Regions from separate parts of the Microbacterium sp. Root322 genome, predicted to be linked through region 2. Evidence: riboswitches for the same ligand, from Rfam matches in the RefSeq annotation. Region 2 holds a riboswitch; the other holds the start of a gene.
What was found. Region 2 has a riboswitch for thiamine pyrophosphate ahead of thiM (hydroxyethylthiazole kinase). Riboswitches for the same ligand answer to the same signal wherever they lie in the genome.

Region 1 (9,714 bases), on a different contig from region 2:
CGCTCTTCGTGCTGCTGTTCCCGCTGTTCATGCTCATCCTCAACGTCACCGTCGTCTCGGTCATCTGGTTCGGCGGCATCGAGGTCAACAACGGCACGGTGCAGGTGGGCACGCTGTTCGCCTTCATGCAGTACATCGGCCAGATCATGGGCGGCGTCATCATGGCCAGCTTCATGGCGATGATGATCCCGCGCGCCGCGGTCTCGGCCGAGCGCATCGGCGAGGTGCTCGACTCCGAGTCCACTCTGGTCCGCCCCGAGAACGGCGTCACGGAGTTCCCGGTCCCCGGTGCCGTCGCACTCGACGACGTCGAGTTCACCTACCCCGGAGCCGACTCCCCGGTGCTCACCGGCATCAGCTTCGCCGCGCAGCCGGGCGAGACGGTCGCGATCGTCGGATCCACCGGATCGGGCAAGACGACCCTCGTGTCGCTCATCCCGCGTCTGTTCGACGTCTCGGGGGGTGCCGTGCATGTCGGCGGCACGGATGTGCGCGAAGCCGACGTCGAGTCCCTCTGGGACAGCATCGGCCTGGTGCCGCAGCGTCCGTTCCTTTTCACCGGCACCGTCGCGTCGAACCTGCGCTACGGCCGCGAAGAGGCGACGGACGAAGAGCTCTGGCACGCACTCGACATCGCTCAGGGCCGCGACTTCGTCGAAGAGATGCCCGACGGCCTCGAGTCCCGCATCGCCCAGGGCGGCACGAACGTCTCCGGCGGTCAGCGTCAGCGACTCGCGATCGCCCGTGCGATCGTGCACCAGCCGCAGATCCTCGTCTTCGACGACTCGTTCTCGGCCCTCGACCTCACGACCGATGCCCGGCTCCGCCAGGCACTGTGGCGCGAGCTCCCGCACGTGACGAAGATCGTGGTCGCGCAGCGCATCTCCACGATCACGGATGCCGATCGCATCGTCGTCCTCGACGGCGGCACCATGGTCGGCGTCGGCACACATGAGGAGCTGCTCGAGACGAGCGACACCTACCGAGAGATCGTCGAGTCGCAGCTGGGGGTGGACGCATGAGCGCGCAGGACAACGACCAGGCCAAGGCCAAGCGCGGCCGCGGCAAGGCGGCGCCCGCCGTGGCCGAGGTCGAGCTGAGCGCCGAGGAGAAGTACGAGGCCGAGCTCGCCGAGCAGGCGCGTCAGAACTCCGGCGATTGGGACAGTGTCGCACCCGGCAAGGCCGACAACTTCGGCCCCAGCTTCGCGCGCATGATCGGGCTGCTGAAGCCGTCGGCCATCTGGTTCGTCTTCGTGTCGATCCTCGGCGCGATCGGCGTGGTCCTGACGGTCGCGGCGCCCAAGGTGCTCGCCGAGGCGACCAACCTCGTCTACAAGGGCTTCATCTCGATCCAGCTCGGACAGCCGACCGACGGGTTCCCCGGCTTCCCCGCCGGCACGTCGCAGGATGTCGTCGTCGAGGCCCTGCGAGCCGGCGGCCAAGACGACTTCGCGAACCAGGTCGGTGCGCTGGGCGACTTCACCGTCGGCCAGGGCGTCGACTTCGACGCGCTGCGGCTCGTCATCGCGGCGGTCCTCGGGATCTATGTGGCCGCGGCCTTCCTCACCTGGATCCAGGGCTACGTCATCAACGTGATCATGGTCCGCACCATGTGGCGACTGCGCGAGTCCGTCGAGGCGAAGATCAACCGCCTGCCGCTGGCCTACTTCGACAAGGTGCAGCGCGGCGAGCTGATCTCGCGCGTCACGAACGACATCGACAACATCACGCAGACGATGCAGCAGTCGCTCTCCGGTGCCCTCACCTCGGTGCTCACCGTGATCGGCGTGCTCGTCATGATGTTCTCGATCTCGTGGCAGCTCGCGCTCGTGGCCCTGGTCACGCTGCCGCTCATGGGAGTGATCTTCGGCATCATCGGACCGCGGTCGCAGAAGGCCTTCGGCATGCAGTGGCGCAAGGTCGGTCGACTGAACGCCCGTGTCGAGGAGGCATTCTCGGGCCACGCGCTGGTGAAGGTCTTCGGACGCGAGAAGGATGCGCTTGACCGGTTCCAGGTCGAGAACGAAGAGCTGTTCCAGGCGAGCTTCAAGGCGCAGTTCCTCTCCGGCATCATCATGCCGGCCATGATGTTCGTCGGGAATCTCAGCTACGTGGGCATCGCGGTGCTCGGCGGTCTGATGGTCGCGAACGGTCAGCTCCGTCTCGGTGACGTGCAGGCGTTCATCCAGTACTCGCAGCAGTTCACGCAGCCGCTGTCCGAGCTCGGTGGCATGGCCGCGGTCGTGCAGTCCGGAACGGCATCGGCCGAGCGTGTCTTCGAGCTGCTGGACGCCGACGAGCAGGAGGCCGATGACGCCGACGCTCCCGATCTGGTGGAGGGCAAGGGCGTGATCGAGTTCGAGAACGTCGCGTTCTCCTACACGCCGGAGCGTCCGCTCATCCGTGACCTGTCGTTCCGGGTCGAGCCCGGGCAGACGGTCGCCATCGTGGGGCCGACCGGGGCGGGGAAGACCACGCTCGTCAACCTGATCATGCGCTTCTACGAGCTCAGCGGCGGGCGGATCATGCTCGACGGCCAGGATATCGCCGAGGTCACCCGCGACGAGCTGCGCTCACGCACCGGAATGGTGCTCCAGGATCCGTGGCTGTTCGCCGGCAGCATCCGCGAGAACATCCGCTACGGACGCTCCACCGCGACCGATGACGAGGTTCTCGCCGCCGCCAGAGCGACCTACGTCGACCGCTTCGTGCACGCCCTCCCCGAGGGCTACGACACGGTGCTCGACGAGGATGCAGCGAACGTGTCGGCGGGTGAGCGCCAGCTCATCACCATCGCGCGAGCCTTCGTCGCGCAGCCGTCGATCCTCATCCTCGATGAGGCCACCTCGGCGGTCGACACCCGCACCGAGCTGCTGCTGCAGCACGCGATGGCCGCGCTCCGTGAAGGACGTACGTCGTTCGTGATCGCGCATCGTCTGTCGACGATCCGCGACGCCGACCTCATCCTGGTGATGGAGCATGGCGACATCGTGGAGAAGGGCACGCACGACGAGCTGATCGCCGCGCAGGGCGCCTACTGGCGTCTGTACCAGTCGCAGTTCGAGCAGGCGGCGACCGACATCGACGCCGACGACGCACTCACCGGGGCGACCCCGGTCGTCGTCACGGGTGAGGCGACCGACGCCGAGGGCGCCGCTGCGGAGGCCGCTGCCGCCGTGGCCGGAGCCTCGGTGGGTGCCCAGGTGCCGGCCGCGGAGACAGCGGCCGCGCAGGCTCTGCTGGAAGACGGAGCGGACGGCTCCGCCCGCCGCTCCTGATCTGCGGGCACAGCACAGGACGACGCCCCATTCCGCTCACGCGGGGTGGGGCGTCGTCCTGTGCTGGTCACGCGACCGGGAGGCGCACGACGCGCTCGGGAGATGCGTGAGCGGAGAGGGTGGTCAGGAGCGGTCGGTCGTGATGCCGAGCAGTTCCAGCGGGTGGGTCAGACGCCACCACGGGCTCGGGCCCTCGACGTCTTCGGCCAGCACCAGAGGCGTCGTGGTGGTGTTGAGGGGGCCGGCTGTGGTGAGCGTCCCCACCGCGTCGTCCTGCTCACGCTCGTCGCCGAGGGCGAAGTCCGCCGTGGCCGTGGCGGTCGCTGCGTTCCAGAGCACCACGTCGGCGTCGGATTCGGTGATGACGTCGACCTTCTCACCCCAGGGGGTCGTGACCTGACCGACGACCGTGTTCTTCGCGACGGCCGGGGCCTGAGCTTCCAGCGCGGCTTCCGCCTCGGTGAACAGGGAGCGGGTGAGGGCGAGTCGCTGGTCGTTGCCGGCCTGGTTCAGGGCCGCGGCGTAGAGGTGCACGGTCGTGTCGCCGATGATCACATCCTTCGCGGTGAGCAGGTTCCAGCCCACGAGCGTGCCGGTCTTGATGCCCACGACACCGGGGTCGTCGAGCATTCCGTTCGTGTTCACGACGGTGCCGGCACCCGGAAGATCGACCGACCTGGTCCCCACGATCTCTGCGAACACCGGGTTCTGCATGGCGCGCTCACCGAGGGCGATCAGGGCCTCGGGAGTGGCGACGTTGCGTTCGTCGAAGCCCGACGGCGTCACCACGGTGATGCCGGTGAGCCCGCGTTCTCGCAGCCAGACCTCTGCGGCACGGGCGAACTCGCGATCGGAACCCCAGATCTCGGTTGCCAGGCGGTCGATGTAGTTGTTCGCCGAGCCCATGAGCGTGCCCTGCAGCAGCTGATACTCCGTCAGAACGCCGCCGATCGGCACATCGAGGGCGGACTGGTCGCTGCGGCGGTAGTCCCAGTACTTCACGCTGTCGGCGCGGGTGAACGAGAACTCGGGGCCCTGCTCGCCGAGCGCGAGCGGCATCCGGTCGAGCACCATCAGGCTGCTCACCACCTTGGTGATGCTCGCGATGCTCACCGCATCGGGGACCGATGCCGCGGTGCCCATGCCGGCGATCCCCACGGCGCCGGCGCCCTCGGTCGGCCAGGTGACCGCGGCAGCGGCGGCGGGCGTCGTCGCGAACTCGACAGACTGCACCGTGGGCGGCACCTCGTGCAACGGCCACAGCAGCGTGGTGCCGGCGTACACGGCGACGATGCCGACGAGCGTGGACAGCGGCACCAGGATTCCGGGGCGGGCGATGGCCGGACGAAGACGCGCCCCCCGCAGCAGGCCGTCCGTCGGTTCGGCTTTCGACGTCTCGTCGAGAGTCGCGGCGTCGGTGCCGGCGGCGACCGTCGCGGTGTCCACCCAGGTCAGAGCTGTGGCGGTGGTGGTGTCATCCGCCCACCGGGGTGACGCGCCGTCCAGCAGGGCGAGGGCGTCGTCAGAGGTCTCTGCGGCGATGGGCTCGCGAGGAACGAAAGGCGGCTTGGTCAGGGCGGGGGTCGCCGGTTCCGGCGACACCACCGGCTCCGGCGGCACGACGGGATCCGGCGCGACCACCGGTTCCGGCGGCACGACGGGATCCGGCGCGACCACCGGCTCCGCGGCGAGCGCGGGTGTCGACGTCTGCTCGGCCGTCAGCACCGAACCGGCTGCCGCAGCATCGACAGGTCCGGAGGGGGAGGCGTTCGCCGGGCCGTCGTCGCCGACGACGCCCGTCGCCTCGTCGGCGGGATCTGAAGCGGTCACTCGTTTACGGTACCCAATCCCGGGCGAGTTCCGCGGTGCGCGGCCTTGTCGCCCTGTGGGTGTCGCCGGCGGTAGGATCGTCAGCACAACCACGGGAGTCCGGCGAGCCGGGCTGAGAGGGAGCGAATCGCGCTTCGACCGTCGAACCTGATCTGGGTCATGCCAGCGCAGGGAGGAGTTCAGATGAGTACGTCCACGTCCACGTCCACATCCGCGACCGCGAAGACGCAGGGGAACACCCCGGGCCGGAGCTACCTGCGCTGGCGGATCGTCGACATCGTCGTCGCCAGCGTCCTCGGAGTCGCAGCCGGCCTGATCTTCCTGGCCTGGAACGTCGGGTACCTCGGGCCGAAGGCCCTGCTCGAGCCGCTGCTCCCCGGCATCCAGGGCCTCCTCGACGGCCCGTGGCTCTTCGCCGGCGTGCTCGGCGGACTCATCATCCGCAAGGCCGGGGCGGCGATCTACGTCGAGCTGCTCGCGGCGGTCGTCTCGGCGCTCATCGGCAACCAGTGGGGCGGGTTCCTCACCCTCGAGGCCGGACTCGTGCAGGGGCTCGGCGCCGAGCTGGTCTTCCTGCTCTTCTTCTACCGCCGCTGGTCGCTGCCCGTCGCGATCCTCGCAGGAGCCGGCGCCGCCCTTGCCGGTGGCATCAACAATCTCGTGCTCTGGTACGCCGGTTCCGGTCCCGCCTTCACCACCATCTACCTGATCAGCACGGTCATCTCGGGTGCCGTCATCGCGGGTGCCCTGTCCTGGGTGCTGGCGCGCGGCATCGCCGCGACCGGGGCTCTGGACCGGTTCGGCTCCGGGCGCGAGGCGCGCGTCCGCGTCTGATGTCGGCCGATCAGACGGCCCCCGCCGCCGTCGAGGCCCGCGGCTGGGGGTGGCGTCACGCGAGTCGCCTCGCCTGGGCGCTGCGCGACATCTCCTTCCGCATCGAGCCCGGTGAGCGTGTGCTCGTGCTCGGTGCGTCGGGTGCGGGCAAGTCGACCCTGCTGCACGGCCTCGCCGGCGTGCTCGGGGGTGAGGAAGAGGGCGAGAGCGAGGGCACGCTGATCGTCGACGGTGCTCCTGCCGTGGCCACCCGCGGACGTGCGGGGCTCGTGCTGCAGGACCCCGACTCCCAGGTGATCCTCGCGCGAGTGGGCGATGACGTGGCGTTCGGCTGCGAGAACCTCGGAGTGCCGCGAGCGCAGATCTGGCCGCGGGTGGAGGCGGCCCTGGAGGCCGTCGGCCTCGATGTGCCGCTCGGGCACCCGACCAAGGCCCTGTCCGGTGGGCAGAAGCAGCGGCTGGCGCTCGCCGGGGTGCTGGCGATGGGGCCGGGTCTGGTGCTGCTCGATGAACCGACGGCGAATCTCGATCCCGCCGGGGTCATCGAGGTGCGCGATGCCGTGGAGCGGATGCTGCAGGCTCAGCCGTCGACGCTCATCGTCGTCGAGCACCGCCTCGAGGTCTGGTTGCCGCTCATCACGCGCGTGATCGTGATCGGGAGCGGCGGTGTGGTCGCCGACGGTGCACCGGCGGAAGTCCTCGGAGTCCGTGGTGCACAGCTGGCCGCGGACGGCGTCTGGGTGCCGGGGCATCCTCCCGCCGCGCCGCCGCCCCCGCTCTGGCCGCCAGGGGAGACCCTGCTCTCGGCGCGCGACCTGGCCGTCGCCCGCGTCAAGGGGCGTCCTGTCGCCACCGGTATCGACCTCGACGTGCACGCGGGGGAGGCGCTCGCGATCACCGGACCCAACGGGGCGGGCAAGTCGACGCTCGGTCTGACCCTCGCCGGGCTCCTTCCTCCGGCGAGTGGCGCGGTCGAGGCATCCGCGCTCCTCGCGAACGGTGCGGAGTCCGCGCCGATCCGCTGGAGCTCGCGGGATCTGCTGACCCGCATCGGCATGGTGTTCCAGGAGCCGGAGCATCAGCTGCTCGCGAAGACCGTGCGCGAGGAACTGGCCGTCGGGCCGCGGGCGCTCGGCATGACCGACGACGAGATCACCGCTCGCAGCGACGAGCTGCTCACCCGTCTGCGTCTGGCGCACCTCGCCGCCGCCAACCCGTACACGCTCTCCGGCGGTGAGAAGCGCCGGCTCACGGTGGCCGCAGCCATCGCGACCAGACCGCGCGTGCTCGTGCTCGACGAGCCCACCTTCGGGCAGGATGCCCGCACCTGGGCCGAACTCGTCGCCATGCTCGCCGCGCTCCGAGACGAGGGTGCGGCGATCGTCACGATCACGCACGACCTCGAGGTCGTGCGCGCCCTGCACGCCGCGCGGTTCGAGCTGGGGGGTGCGTCATGAGCCTTCTCGAGACGCGCGCACGCACCGGAGCGCTCGCCACGGTCAACCCGGTGGCCAAGCTCGGGGTGAGCGCGCTCATCGCGGTACCCCTGATCCTGACTCTCGATCCGGTCTCGGCCTCCGTCGCCCTCGCCCTGGAGTTCGTGCTGTTCCTGTTCGCCGGGATCGGCTGGCGCGAGTTCTGGGTGCGCACCTGGCCGGTGTGGCTCGCAGCGCCCCTCACCGGTCTCACGATCGCGCTCTACGGTCAGACCAGCGGCGTCGTCTACGTCGACTGGTTCGTGCTGCGCATCAGCGAGGGATCGCTCGCGCTGGCGCTCGCGACGATGCTGCGTGTGCTGGCGATCGCGCTGCCGTCGGTCGTGCTCTTCATCACCGTCGATCCGACCGACCTCGCCGACGGTCTCGGCCAGATCGTCCGTCTGCCCGCCCGATTCGTGCTCGGCGCACTCGCGGGCCTCCGGATGGTGGGCCTCTTCCTCGACGATTGGCGTGCGCTCGAGCTGGCGCGTCGGGCCAGGGGTGTGGCCGATCGCGGCCGCATCCGTCGCTTCCTGGGGATGGCCTTCGCCCTGCTCGTGCTCTCCATCCGCCGCGGCGCCAAACTGGCGACGGCCATGGAGGCGCGGGGCTTCGGGGCGCCGGGCCGGCGCACCTGGGCGCGAGAGTCACGCTTCGGGGCGGCCGAATGGCTGCTGCTCGCCGTGGGCGCGGCCATCTCCGGCATAGCGGTCGCTGCTGCCGTCTTCACCGGGGCGTGGAACTTCATCCTCGGCCCCTCGGCCTGAGTCAACGCAACTGCGCGAACCTCTCGACCTTCGTGGTCGGACCGACGACGAGCACGGTGTCTCCTTCGCCCAGCACGGTGTCGGCCTCGGCGTTTCGCCATTCCCCTCGTTCGGGTCGATACGCGGCCACCGTGATCCCGTGCGTGCTGCGCACGGCGGCCTCTCGCAAGGTGATGCCCTGCAGGTGCCGGGGTGCGACGGTCTTGACGATCGCGTAGCCGCGGTCGATCTCCAGGTAGTCGGCGGCCGCGCCGCGCACGAGATGGGCGACGCGTCGGCCCATGTCCTTCTCCGGATAGATGACACGATGCACGCCGAGCTGTTCGAGGACCGCCCCGTGCTGCTCGTCGACCGCTTTGGCCCAGATCACGGGTACCTGCAGCTGGAGTAGCAGAGACGCGGTGAGGATCGACGCGGTGATGTCGTTGCCGATGGCGAGGACGACACGATCGAACTCTCCGACCGCGAGCTGATGGAGCACGTCGAGCCGTGTCGAGTCTGCTCTGACCACCTGCGTGAGCTCGCCGTTGAGGGACTGCACGATGTCCTCGTCGGCGTCGATGCCGAGGACCTCTGTGCCCGACGACATCAGTTCGAGCGCGAGGGAGGTCCCGAAGCGTCCGAGGCCGATCACCGCGACGGAATCGGCTTCGGCGATGCGTCGGGCGTCAGGGGTGAAGGAGAGGAACTTGGTCATGTGGTGTCCTTGTCGTCGAACGATCGTGCAGGGGAGACCGGTCAGCCGATCGCCGGGCGTTCCTTGGGCAGCTCGTACGCCGTCTGCCGTTGGCGCAGGGCCAGCGCGGAACCCAGTGTCAGCGGTCCGAGCCGGCCGAGGAACATCAGGAGAACGAGGATGAGCTGCGCGGCCGCCGGCAGATCGGCCGTGATGCCGGTGGACATGCCGACGGTACCGAACGCCGAGACGACTTCGAAGAGCACGCGATCGAGGTCGAGATCCGTCATCGCGAGTATCGCGATCACTGCGCTCATCACCGCGGCGAGGGCGACGATCACCACGGTGATGGCCTCCCTGTGCACAGACCGCGAGAGCCGCTTGCCGAACACGTTCACCGCGGTCCCGCCGCGGAACTCGGTCCACATGATGAACAACAGGACGGCGAAGGTCGTCACCTTGATGCCGCCGGCGGTGCCTGCCGGTCCGCCTCCGATGAACATCAGCACATCTGTGACGAGCCAGGTCTCATCGTGCATGAGCGAGGTGTCCACGGAGTTGAAGCCGGCCGTGCGGGCCTGCACCGAATGGAAGAACCCCGCCAGCATGCGGGAGGCGGGATCGAGCGGTCCCAGCGTGCCGGGATTGTTCCACTCCACGACCACCGTGAACCCCGTGCCGAGGGTGAGCAGGACGAGGGTGGCGACGAGCACGATCCGCGTGTTCATCGACCAGTGCAGCGGGTTCCTGAACTCCTTCCGGAGCTGTCGAAGCACGGGGAAGCCGAGCCCGCCGAGGATGATCGCGATGCAGATCGGGATGCAGATCCACGGGTCGGACACGAACCCG
Region 2 (9,714 bases):
TGTTGGCGCCGAGCACGTCGGCCGTGCGCGGGAAGCGTCCCTCCGGGAGCAGGTGCACGAAGGTCTCGCCGGCGTAGGTGCTCTCCCAGGCGTCGCGGATCTGCGCGTCGGTCGCGCCATCGACGATCGGCGCGGTCGAGGTGGCGAGGATCCCCCGGGACATCGGCACCAGCACGGGGGTGAACGAGATCCGGATCCCGTCGGCGTCCGCGCCGGAAGCCGCGGCGAGCGCCTGACGGATCTCCGGGATATGCCGGTGCGTCCCGCCGACCGCGTAGGGGTTGGCGGTGCCGAGGATCTCGCTGCCGAGGAGGTTCGTCTTGAGGCTCTTCCCCGCTCCCGACGGGCCGACGGCGAGCACCGACACGATGTCGGAGGGGTCGATCACTCCGGCGGCGACGCCGGGAGCGAGGCTGAGGCTCACGGTCGAGGCGTTGCAGCCGGGCGCGGCGATGCGCGTCGCTCCCCGGAGGTGCTCGCGCTGCTTGACCCCGCCGACGACGAGTTCCGGCACGCCATAGGTCCACGGATCGTGGAAGGCGCCGCCGTAGAACGCATCCCATGCCGAAGCCGAGGTGAGCCGATGATCGGCCCCGGCATCGATCACGAGCGGGGCATCGCCCAGAGCGTCGGTGTACTGCCCCGACTGCCCATGCGGGAGCGCGAGGAACACGATGTCGTGGCCGGAGAGGATCTCCGGCGTCGTGTCCTGCAGGGTCAGGTGCGCGAGGGAGCGCAGGTGCGGCTGGTGGTCGACGAGAGGCTGTCCGGCGTTCGAATGCGCCGTGACGGTGCGGATCTCCATGTCGGGATGATCGGCCAGGAGGCGCAGAATCTCGCCGCCTGCGTAGCCGGATGCGCCGGAGACGGCGACGGAATACGTCATGCTTCTACCTTAACGGTCGGGCCCGCGAGGAAATCGGGGCCGGGGACGGGGCCGGAGGCGGCGACACCGGCACTCGACCGCCGTGCGGGCACAGGCAGGAGGGCGGGGTCGCCTACAGTCGGCGGCCGCGGCGTCGGCGCACAGCGATGACGCTCGGAGCGAGCGTCGAAGAAGCGGTGGCGGCCGAAGGCATGTCGCGACAGTAGCGCGGCCCCGGCGGCCACTGCAAATCGGCTCCGTCATCTGAGACGCTGCGGCCCCATCGGCGCGGCGAAGAACGCCAGCTCGTGGGCGCTCGACGCCTCGAACGCCCGGCGCATGCGTGCCCGTGTTCCGGGATCCGCCTGTGCCGCGGCGTCGGCGACGTAGGCGATCGCCGTCCGTGTGGCCTCCTCGAATGCCGGATCCGCGTACGTCGCGAGCCACGAGGCGTACGGATGCCCCGCAGCTCGCGCGTACTCCCCGAACTCCCCCGCGTGCAAGCGCCGCCCGAGATCGGTGTAGAGCCAGAAGCACGGGAGGACAGCGGCGATGATCTCCGCATAGTCGCCGCCGAACGCCACGGAGCGCAGATGGTCGAGGTATGCGGTCGTCGCGGGCGCCGGCTCTGCGGCGAAGGTGGCCGCGCTCACGCCGTGCGAGGGGGTGAGCCATGAGGCGTGCAGCTCGAGTTCGCCCACGATGGAGCCGCGGGCGGAGTCCGCCCAGAAGGCCTGCTCGTCGGATGTCGGTGCCAGCCGGGCCGCCTCGGCGAGCACACGCGCGTACTCCCGCAGATACAGCGCGTCCTGCGCGAGGTAGAACAGGAACGGCGCGCGCTCCAGCGTCCCGTCGGCGAGCGCACGGATGAACGGCAGGTCCTCGATCCCCGTACGGATCGCGGCGATGCCCGGCCACCATTCCGTGGCGACCTCGCCCGCCGCGGGTCGGGTCTCGGCTCCCCCACGTTCCCAGAGTCCGGCGAAGTGGTTGATCGGCCCGTGTCCACGACCCACGCGCAGTGCGTCTCCTGCGCGCAGGGACTCGCGGAGCCAGTCGCGCGCGGCGCTGACGGCATCTCCGGGCTCTTCGCCACGAGCGAGCAGGGTCGCGAGCGCGGACGACAGCGAGCAGCCGGTGCCGTGCGTGTTCCGGGTCGGGATCCGGGGGGCGGTGAACTCCTGGCGCAGCCCTCGCCGCGCATCGACCAGCGCATCGGGGGCCTCGTCGCCGGGAAGGTGGCCACCCTTGACGAGCACGGCTGTTCCCACCTCGGCGGAGAGCTGCTCGGCCGCGGAGATCGCGTCGTTCCAGTCGGCGAGGTCGCGCCCGGCGAGCACCGCCAGCTCGGCGAGGTTCGGGGTCACGAGCGTCGACAGTGCGAGGAGATCGCGCAGCGCCCGTTCGGCGTCCGGATCCAGCAGTCGGTCCCCCGAGGTCGCCACCATCACGGGATCGAGCACGACGACGGGCGGGCGCACGGTCGCGAGCCAGGCTCCCACCGCGCGGATGACGTCGGCGTCGGCCAGCATCCCGATCTTCACGGCATCGATCACGATGTCGTCCGAGACCGCGTCGAGCTGCGCGCGGAGGAACTCCACGGGCGGAACGTGCACCGCTCGCACTCCCCGCGTGTTCTGCGCGGTCAGCGCCGTGAGCACGGCCATGCCGTATCCGCCGTTGGCGGCGATGGACTTGAGGTCGGCCTGGACGCCCGCGCCTCCCGAGGGGTCGCTTCCGGCGATGCTGAGCACCCTCGGGACGGAGCCGCTGAGCCAGCGTCGCCGGAACTGCCGGGCGGTGGTGGCGGGATCGTCGGCGGCACACAGCGCCGAGACCACGGCGAGCCCCGCCGCACCGGCCTCACGAAGGGCCTCGGTGTCATCCATACCGACCCCGCCGATCGCCACGCACGGCAGCGCGCTTCGCGACACGAGGCCGCGAAAGCCCTCCACGCCGAGAGGGGCAAGGTGATCCGGTTTGGTGGTGGTCGGACGGATCACCCCGACGCCCAGGTAGTCGACCGTGCCGGAGGGCAGAGCATCGACCGCGTCGAGGTGCGCCGGGCTGTTCGCGGTGAGGCCGATCAGAGCCTCCGGTCCGAGTACCTCGCGCGCGCGCAGCACCGAGGCATCACCCTGTCCGAGATGCACGCCGTCGACCCGTGCGCCGCGCTCGCGAGCGGCCACGGCGGCATCCAACCGATCGTTCACAACCAGAAGAGCGCGGCCGTCGATCGCCTGCGACAGTGCCAGCAGCTGATCGACCGTCTCGGCGTCGGTCGCGTCCTTGTCACGAAGCTGCACGATGCGCACGCCGCCGTCGACCGCGCGGCGGACGGTCTCGACGACGCCACGGTCTCCGCAGAGCGCCGCGTCCGTGACGAGGTAGAGCGAGAGATCGGCGTTCACAGGGCACCGCCTTCGACGCGTGCAGCGGCTCGGATGTCGTCGGCGCCCACCGCGGCGAGCGCATCCAGCAGGGCGACGGCGAAGCTGCCGGGCCCTGCCGATACCGCCGCCGCTCGTTCCGCCGCGATCGTGTAGACCAGGCTCGCCGAGGCCACGGCGCTGAGCACGTCATGCGTCGTCGCGCTGGCCGCTCCGAGGAAGGCGGCCATCACCGCACCGAGAGCGCAGCCTCCGCCGGTCACTCGGGTCAGCAGTTCGTGACCGTTGGATACGCGCAGCACCCGCTCCCCGTCGGTGATGAGGTCGACCGGCCCCGAGACGGCGACGACGCCGCCCGTGCTCCGAGCCAGCGAGAGGGCTGCATCGGCCGCGGAGTCCGTGCTGTCGGTGGCATCCACCCCGCGACCGCCCGCGCTCAGCCCCGCGAGGGCCAGGATCTCGGAGGCGTTGCCGCGGATCGCGGTGGGGCGGTGCCCGACGAGCTGATGGGCGAGTGCGGTGCGAACCGGGAGCGCGCCGATCGCGACCGGGTCGAGCACCCAGGGTGTGCCGGACGCGACGGCACCGGCGACGGCCTCCAGAGTGGCCGCGCGCTGTTCGGGCGTGGGTGTCCCCAGGTTGATCAGCACCCCGGAGGCGACGCCAGCGAACATCCCCGCCTCATCGACGATGTCGACCATGGCGGGAGCGGCACCGAGAGCCAGCAGGACGTTGGCGGTGAACCCGGTGACGACCGCGTTGGTGATGCAGTGCGTCAACGGGGGCGCTTCTCGCAGCACCGCCAGCAGGGTCGCGGCATCGCCGGCGAGGTCGTGGGTGGTTTCAGGACGCAGAAGATCGCTCATCGCGACATCCCTTCGCTAGTACGAACTAGATCAGGTTCGACGGGTCTGTTCTCAGCCGCGGATTGCGGCACCCCGTGTCACTGCTCGCAGTCTAGCGATCGGCCAGCAGCGCCTTCTCCTGCGCCCGCGTGAGTCCGGCCCGGCGCTCCCTGTCCACGCCGCGCACCCGTTCGTCGGCGACGACGCGTCGAGCGGTGTCGGCGAGGGGGCGCAGGTGTCCCCCGCTGTCGTGGAATGCGCTGTTCGAGCGGGTCATGAAGCCGGACATCTCGGGAGGAAGCCACAGCGGAAGCGAGAGCGGACCGGCCCAGTGCGCGACGCCGTGTGCTCGCAGCCACTCCTCGTCGGCGACCACCGTCTCCCCGGTGTGCCCTGCCTCCTCGCGCACGGTCTGCAGCAGTCCGGCGAGGGGATGCTCGTCCCCGATCGCGTTGACCACCCCGCTCCGCGTGGCGGCGACGATGTAGGCGGCCACGTCGTCGACGTCGATCACCTGCGCACTGCGCCTCTCGAGCGGAGGCAGCAGCACGGGCTCCTCCCCGGCTCGGGAGAATGCCGCAGCCCAGTACCCGAAGCGGTCGCTGGGGTCGCCGTCCCCGACGATGAGTCCGGGTCGCACGATGAACGCGCGATCCCCCAGCATCGTGACGGCGTCTTCGGCCGCCGCCTTCTGCGGGCCGTACTCGTACTCGTCGCCGGGGCGGGCGGCAGGATGCCGCGGCGCCGATTCATCGGCGCCGACCGTGGCGTCATCGGCGTACACCGAAAGGGAGGACACGTACGTCCATCGCGCCGTGCGGTCTCCGAGAGCCTCGACCGCTGCCACGACGTGCGCGGCCTGAGAGGAGATGTCGACGACGTGATCCCAGTCCTTCCGCGCGAGCGCGGCGTAGATCCCAGGGTCGTCACGGTCGCCGGTCACGAGCACCGCTCCTGCCGGCGCGAGGCGCTCGCCCCGGGCCAGACATGTCACGGCCGCTCCGGACTCGAGCCATCTCCGGGCGATCCGCCCGGAAAGCCACCCCGTCCCGCCGAGGATCAGAACATTCGTCATGGCTCCATGCCACCAGCAACCGCTGCGGGAGGGAAGCCCTCTCCGCTCAGGGCAGAGGGCCCCCTCCGGGACAGCACATCGCTCAGTCGCGGAGCGCTGCTCCGAATCGCTGCGCGGCGACGTCGACACCCGCGAGCTTGGCCGCGGTGGCCTCGGCCGCCGTGAGGGTGCGATCGTCGGCGCGGAATCGCAGAGCGAAGGTGAGGCTCTTGGACCCCTCCGGCACGCCGTCTCCGCGATAGTCGTCCACGAGACGCACCGATTCCAACAGCGCACCGGCTCCCTCGGCGAGGGCGGCCTGCACATCTGCGGCCGGAACTTCGGCGGGCAGTGTGAGCGAGACGTCCTGCGTGGCGGCGGGGAACGTCGACAGCGATGCGGCGACGACGCGACCACCGGCGAGCGACAGGATGCGGTCGAGATCGAGCTCGAACACGGTCGCACGCCCGGGGAGGTCGGCCCCTTCGGCCACGGCGGGGTGCAGCTCGCCGACGTAGCCGACCTCTTCGCCCGCGACCAGGAGCGATCCTGTGCGTCCGGGGTGGAGTGCCGCACGCTCGGCCTGCACGACGTCGATCTCGACGCCGGCCGCTGCCGCGATCACGCGGACGGCATCCAGCGCCTCGACGAGACCGGCGGCCTCGGCGGGGCGGCCGGGCTGGCGCGGGGCGACGTTACCGGTCAGCAGCGCCGAGATGAACCGGTGCTGCGGCGGGATGGAGGCGTTCAACTGCGCGAGGGTCTCGTCGGACGGACGCTCGCCCAGCGGCGGCACGTCTTCCGTGCCGTACTCCACTCCGGGCTCCGGCAGGAAGACGACACCCGTCTCGAAGATCGCGAGGTCGGTGAGACCCCGCGAGATGTTGCGGTGCGCGGTCTGCAGCAGGCCCGGGATGAGCGATCGACGCAGGTACGGAGCCTGCCCGTCGAGCGGGTTCGCCAGACGGATGCTGGGCAGGTGCGCGCCCGAGGCTGATCCGTGCAGGTCGTTCTGCACATCGGTGGTGAACGGGAACGACGGCGTCTCGACGAGCCCTGCTGCGGCCAGCGCATCGGCCACCCGGCGGCGACCCTGCTGGTGCGCCGTGAGTCCGCGGCCGGACGGAGGCGTCGGCAGCACCGAGGGGATGCGGTCGAGCCCGTGGATGCGGGCGACCTCCTCGGCCAGCGTCCACTTGTCGGTGAGGTCGGGGCGCCAGGTCGGCGGGATCACGGTCCAGCCGGAACCCTCCTCCGACGCGGTGACATCGGCGCCGATGGTGGTCAGTGCGCCGGTGATCTCGTCGTCGGTGTAGTCGACGCCGATGAGCCCCTGCACGAAGCCGGCGGGAAGCTCGATCTCGCTGACGAAGACCTCGGCGAACAGTGCGCCACCCTCTTCGGTGAGCGTGCCTCCGGCGAGCTCGACCATGAGGTCGGCGGCACGGCGGGCGGCGACGAAGGGGATCAGCGGGTCGACTCCGCGCTCGAAGCGCTTGGACGCCTCGCTGGGCAGCTTGTGCCGGCGCGCCGACCGGGCGATGGTCGTCGGGTCGAAGTTCGCGGCCTCGATCAGCACGTTCCGCGTGGTGTCGCTCATCTCGGTCGTGCCACCACCCATGACGCCGGCGAGGCCGATCGGGCCGGACTCGTCGGTGATGAGGAGGTCTTCGACGTGCAGCGTGCGCTCGACACCGTCGAGGGTGGTCATCTTCTCGCCGGGGTTCGCGCGACGAACGGTGATGCCGCCGGCGAGCTTGTCGAGGTCGTAGCCGTGCAGCGGCTGACCCAACTCGAGCATCACGTAGTTGGTGATGTCGATCAGCACGCCCAACGAGCGCATGCCCGCGAGGCTGAGCCGCGCGACCATCCACGGCGGCGTCGGTCGCGAGGGGTCGACGCCGCGGACGACGCGCGTCACGAACTCGCTCGCGCCGATGTTCCCGCGCACGGGGGCGACGTCCTCGACGACGGTGGTGTGTCCGCTGCCGGGCTGCAGCTCGGCGAAATCACGCTCAGCAGGGTCGCGGAAGGTCGCTCCGGTGGCGTGCGAGTACTCACGGGCGACGCCGCGCAGGGAGAAGGCGTAGCCGCGGTCGGGTGTGACGTTGATCTCCACCGCGACGTCGTCGAGACCGAGCAGCGCGATCGCGTCGGTGCCGACAGGCGCATCGATGCCGAGGTCCGAGAGCACGACGATGCCGTTGTGCTCATCCCCGAGGCCGAGCTCGCGGGCCGAGGCGATCATGCCGTCGGACACGTGACCGTAGGTCTTGCGCGCGGCGATCGGGAACGGACCGGGCAGCACGGCGCCGGGAAGCGTCACAACGACCTTGTCGCCGGCGACGAAGTTGTGCGCGCCGCAGACGATGCCGCGGATGCCACCGTGCTCTTCGCCGACATCGACCTGGCACCAGTTGATGGTCTTGCCGTTGGACTGCGGTTCGGCTTCGAGCGAGACGACCTGCCCGACGACCACGGGACCCGTGATGTCGAAGCGGTGCACGTCCTCTTCCTCGAAGCCGACGGTCACCAGTGCCGCGAGGACATCCTCGGGCGTGGCATCCGCTGCCAGATCGACGTACTCACGCAACCACGAAAGCGGGACGCGCATCACACCACCATCCCGTACTGCTCGCTGAATCGGACATCGCCCTCGGCCATGTCGCGCATGTCCTGGACGTCGCTGCGGAACATGAGTCCTCGCTCGATGCCCATGCCGAACGCGAAGCCGCTGTACACCTCGGGGTCGATCCCGGCGGCGCGCAGCACGTTCGGGTTGACCATGCCGCAGCCACCCCACTCGATCCAGCGCGCGCCGCCCTTGAAGGTCGGGTGCCACAGGTCGAGCTCGGCGGAGGGCTCGGTGAAGGGGAAGTAGTTGGTGCGGAAGCGCGTCTCGGCCTCGGGGCCGAAGAGCTGCTTGGCGAAGTGGTCGAGCGTGCCCTTGAGGTGTGCCATCGTGATGCCCTTGTCGATCACGAGGCCCTCGAACTGGGTGAACACCGGAAGGTGCGTGGCGTCGAACTCGTCGGTGCGGTACACCCGTCCTGGGCACAGCACGTAGATAGGCACCTCGCGGTCGAGCATCGAGCGCACCTGCACGGGGCTCGTGTGAGTGCGCATCACGAGGTGGCGCGAGGTCGGGTCGACGTAGAACGTGTCCTGCTCCTGACGGGCAGGGTGGTCGACGTCGAAGTTCAGGGCATCGAAGTTGAACCACTCGTGCTCGAGCTCCGGCCCCTCCGCGATCTCCCAACCCATGCCGACGAAGATGTCGCAGACCTGGTCCTGCAGGAGGGTGAGCGGGTGGCGCGCGCCGACCCGCGTGCGCGAGGGCACGGCGGTGATGTCGACACGCTCGGCCTCGAGTCGCGCGGCGACCTCGGCCTCGGCGAGCTCGGCCTCCTTCGCGGCCAGCGCCTGGGTCACCTGCCCTCTCCCCTGACCCACGAGCTTGCCGAACGCGGCCTTGTTCTCGGGGGCGACCTGGCGCATCGAGGCGTTCAGGACCGCGAGCGGCGATCCGTCGGCGACGTGTGCGGCGCGAGCCGCTTTCAGCTCGGCGGTGTCGGCGGCTGCGGCGATCGCCGTGAGGGCGTCGGCGACAGCGGCTTCGACCGCTTCCGGGGTGATTTCAGGAGACTCTGACACGAGAATCGAGTCTACCGGGGGCACGTGGGTCCCTTTCGCGGATCAACGCGTCTTCTCGGACCCGTCTCCCTGCAGGACGATGAGCGAGGTGTTCGTCTCGCCGCCGTGCTGACGGGGATCCGGCACCGCCGGCCCGGCCTTCGGCGAGCGCTTGGCCCGACGCTGCAGGCGATAGGCGATGTAGGACAGCAGCAGACACACGGCCACGTACATCGATCCGCCGACGATCGCCGCGGGGATCAGCGGCGACCCGTAGGGCGCCTGGTTGCCGATCTGGTTGATGACGTAGAGGAGCTCCTGGTACGTGATGATGAACCCGAGCGCGGTGTCCTTCAGCGCGACGACGAGCTGCGCGATGATCACCGGCATCATGGCCCGCACGGCCTGCGGGATCAGGATGAAGTACATCACCCCGGTCTTTCGCAGTCCGATCGCGTAGCCGGCTTCCTTCTGCCCACGGGGCAACGACTCGATGCCGGCACGCAGCACCTCGGCGAGCACGGAGCCGTTGTAGACGATCAGGGCGATCACGACGGCCCAGTACGGCGGCATCTTCACACCGATCACGGGGAGGCCGTAGTACAGCAGCATCATCAGGATGAGCACGGGCACCGCTCGCAGCACCTCGATGATCCACCGGACGGGCTCACGCACCCAGGCGTGCTCCGACAGGCGCCCGATGCCGAGCAGGAAGCCGAGGGCGATGGATCCGACACCGGCGACCGCGAATGCGGCCAGCGTGGCCACCAATCCCTCGCCGAACCGGACCCAGACCGCGGAGAAGGTGAAGATGTTCCACTTCTCCGCAGAGAACTGTCCCGTGGCGAAGAGTCTCCACACGACCCAGCCGAGCACGGCGAGGACGACGAGGACCGTTGCGGCTCCGATGAGCCGGTTGCGGACGAC

Region 1: linked by a shared signal. The riboswitch ahead of ASC55_RS09225 (ECF transporter S component) and the one ahead of thiM (hydroxyethylthiazole kinase) in region 2 are both predicted to bind thiamine pyrophosphate.

The regions. Positions count from the first base shown of each region.
Region 1 is NZ_LMCS01000002.1:894,800-904,513, reverse strand. Features, by position in the region: gene ASC55_RS09240 (ABC transporter ATP-binding protein) at 1-1,022, shown strand, start outside; gene ASC55_RS09235 (ABC transporter ATP-binding protein) at 1,019-3,280, shown strand; gene ASC55_RS09230 (D-alanyl-D-alanine carboxypeptidase family protein) at 3,404-5,110, opposite strand; TPP riboswitch at 5,192-5,303, shown strand; gene ASC55_RS09225 (ECF transporter S component) at 5,294-5,944, shown strand; gene ASC55_RS09220 (ABC transporter ATP-binding protein) at 5,944-7,401, shown strand; gene ASC55_RS09215 (energy-coupling factor transporter transmembrane component T family protein) at 7,398-8,189, shown strand; gene ASC55_RS09210 (potassium channel family protein) at 8,191-8,886, opposite strand; gene ASC55_RS09205 (TrkH family potassium uptake protein) at 8,928-9,714, opposite strand, start outside.
Region 2 is NZ_LMCS01000003.1:984,403-994,116, reverse strand. Features, by position in the region: gene argC (N-acetyl-gamma-glutamyl-phosphate reductase) at 1-886, opposite strand, end outside; gene ASC55_RS17140 (bifunctional hydroxymethylpyrimidine kinase/phosphomethylpyrimidine kinase) at 1,126-3,276, opposite strand; gene thiM (hydroxyethylthiazole kinase) at 3,273-4,121, opposite strand; TPP riboswitch at 4,112-4,206, opposite strand; gene ASC55_RS17130 (NAD-dependent epimerase/dehydratase family protein) at 4,213-5,175, opposite strand; gene pheT (phenylalanine--tRNA ligase subunit beta) at 5,258-7,768, opposite strand; gene pheS (phenylalanine--tRNA ligase subunit alpha) at 7,768-8,808, opposite strand; gene ASC55_RS17115 (amino acid ABC transporter permease) at 8,851-9,714, opposite strand, start outside.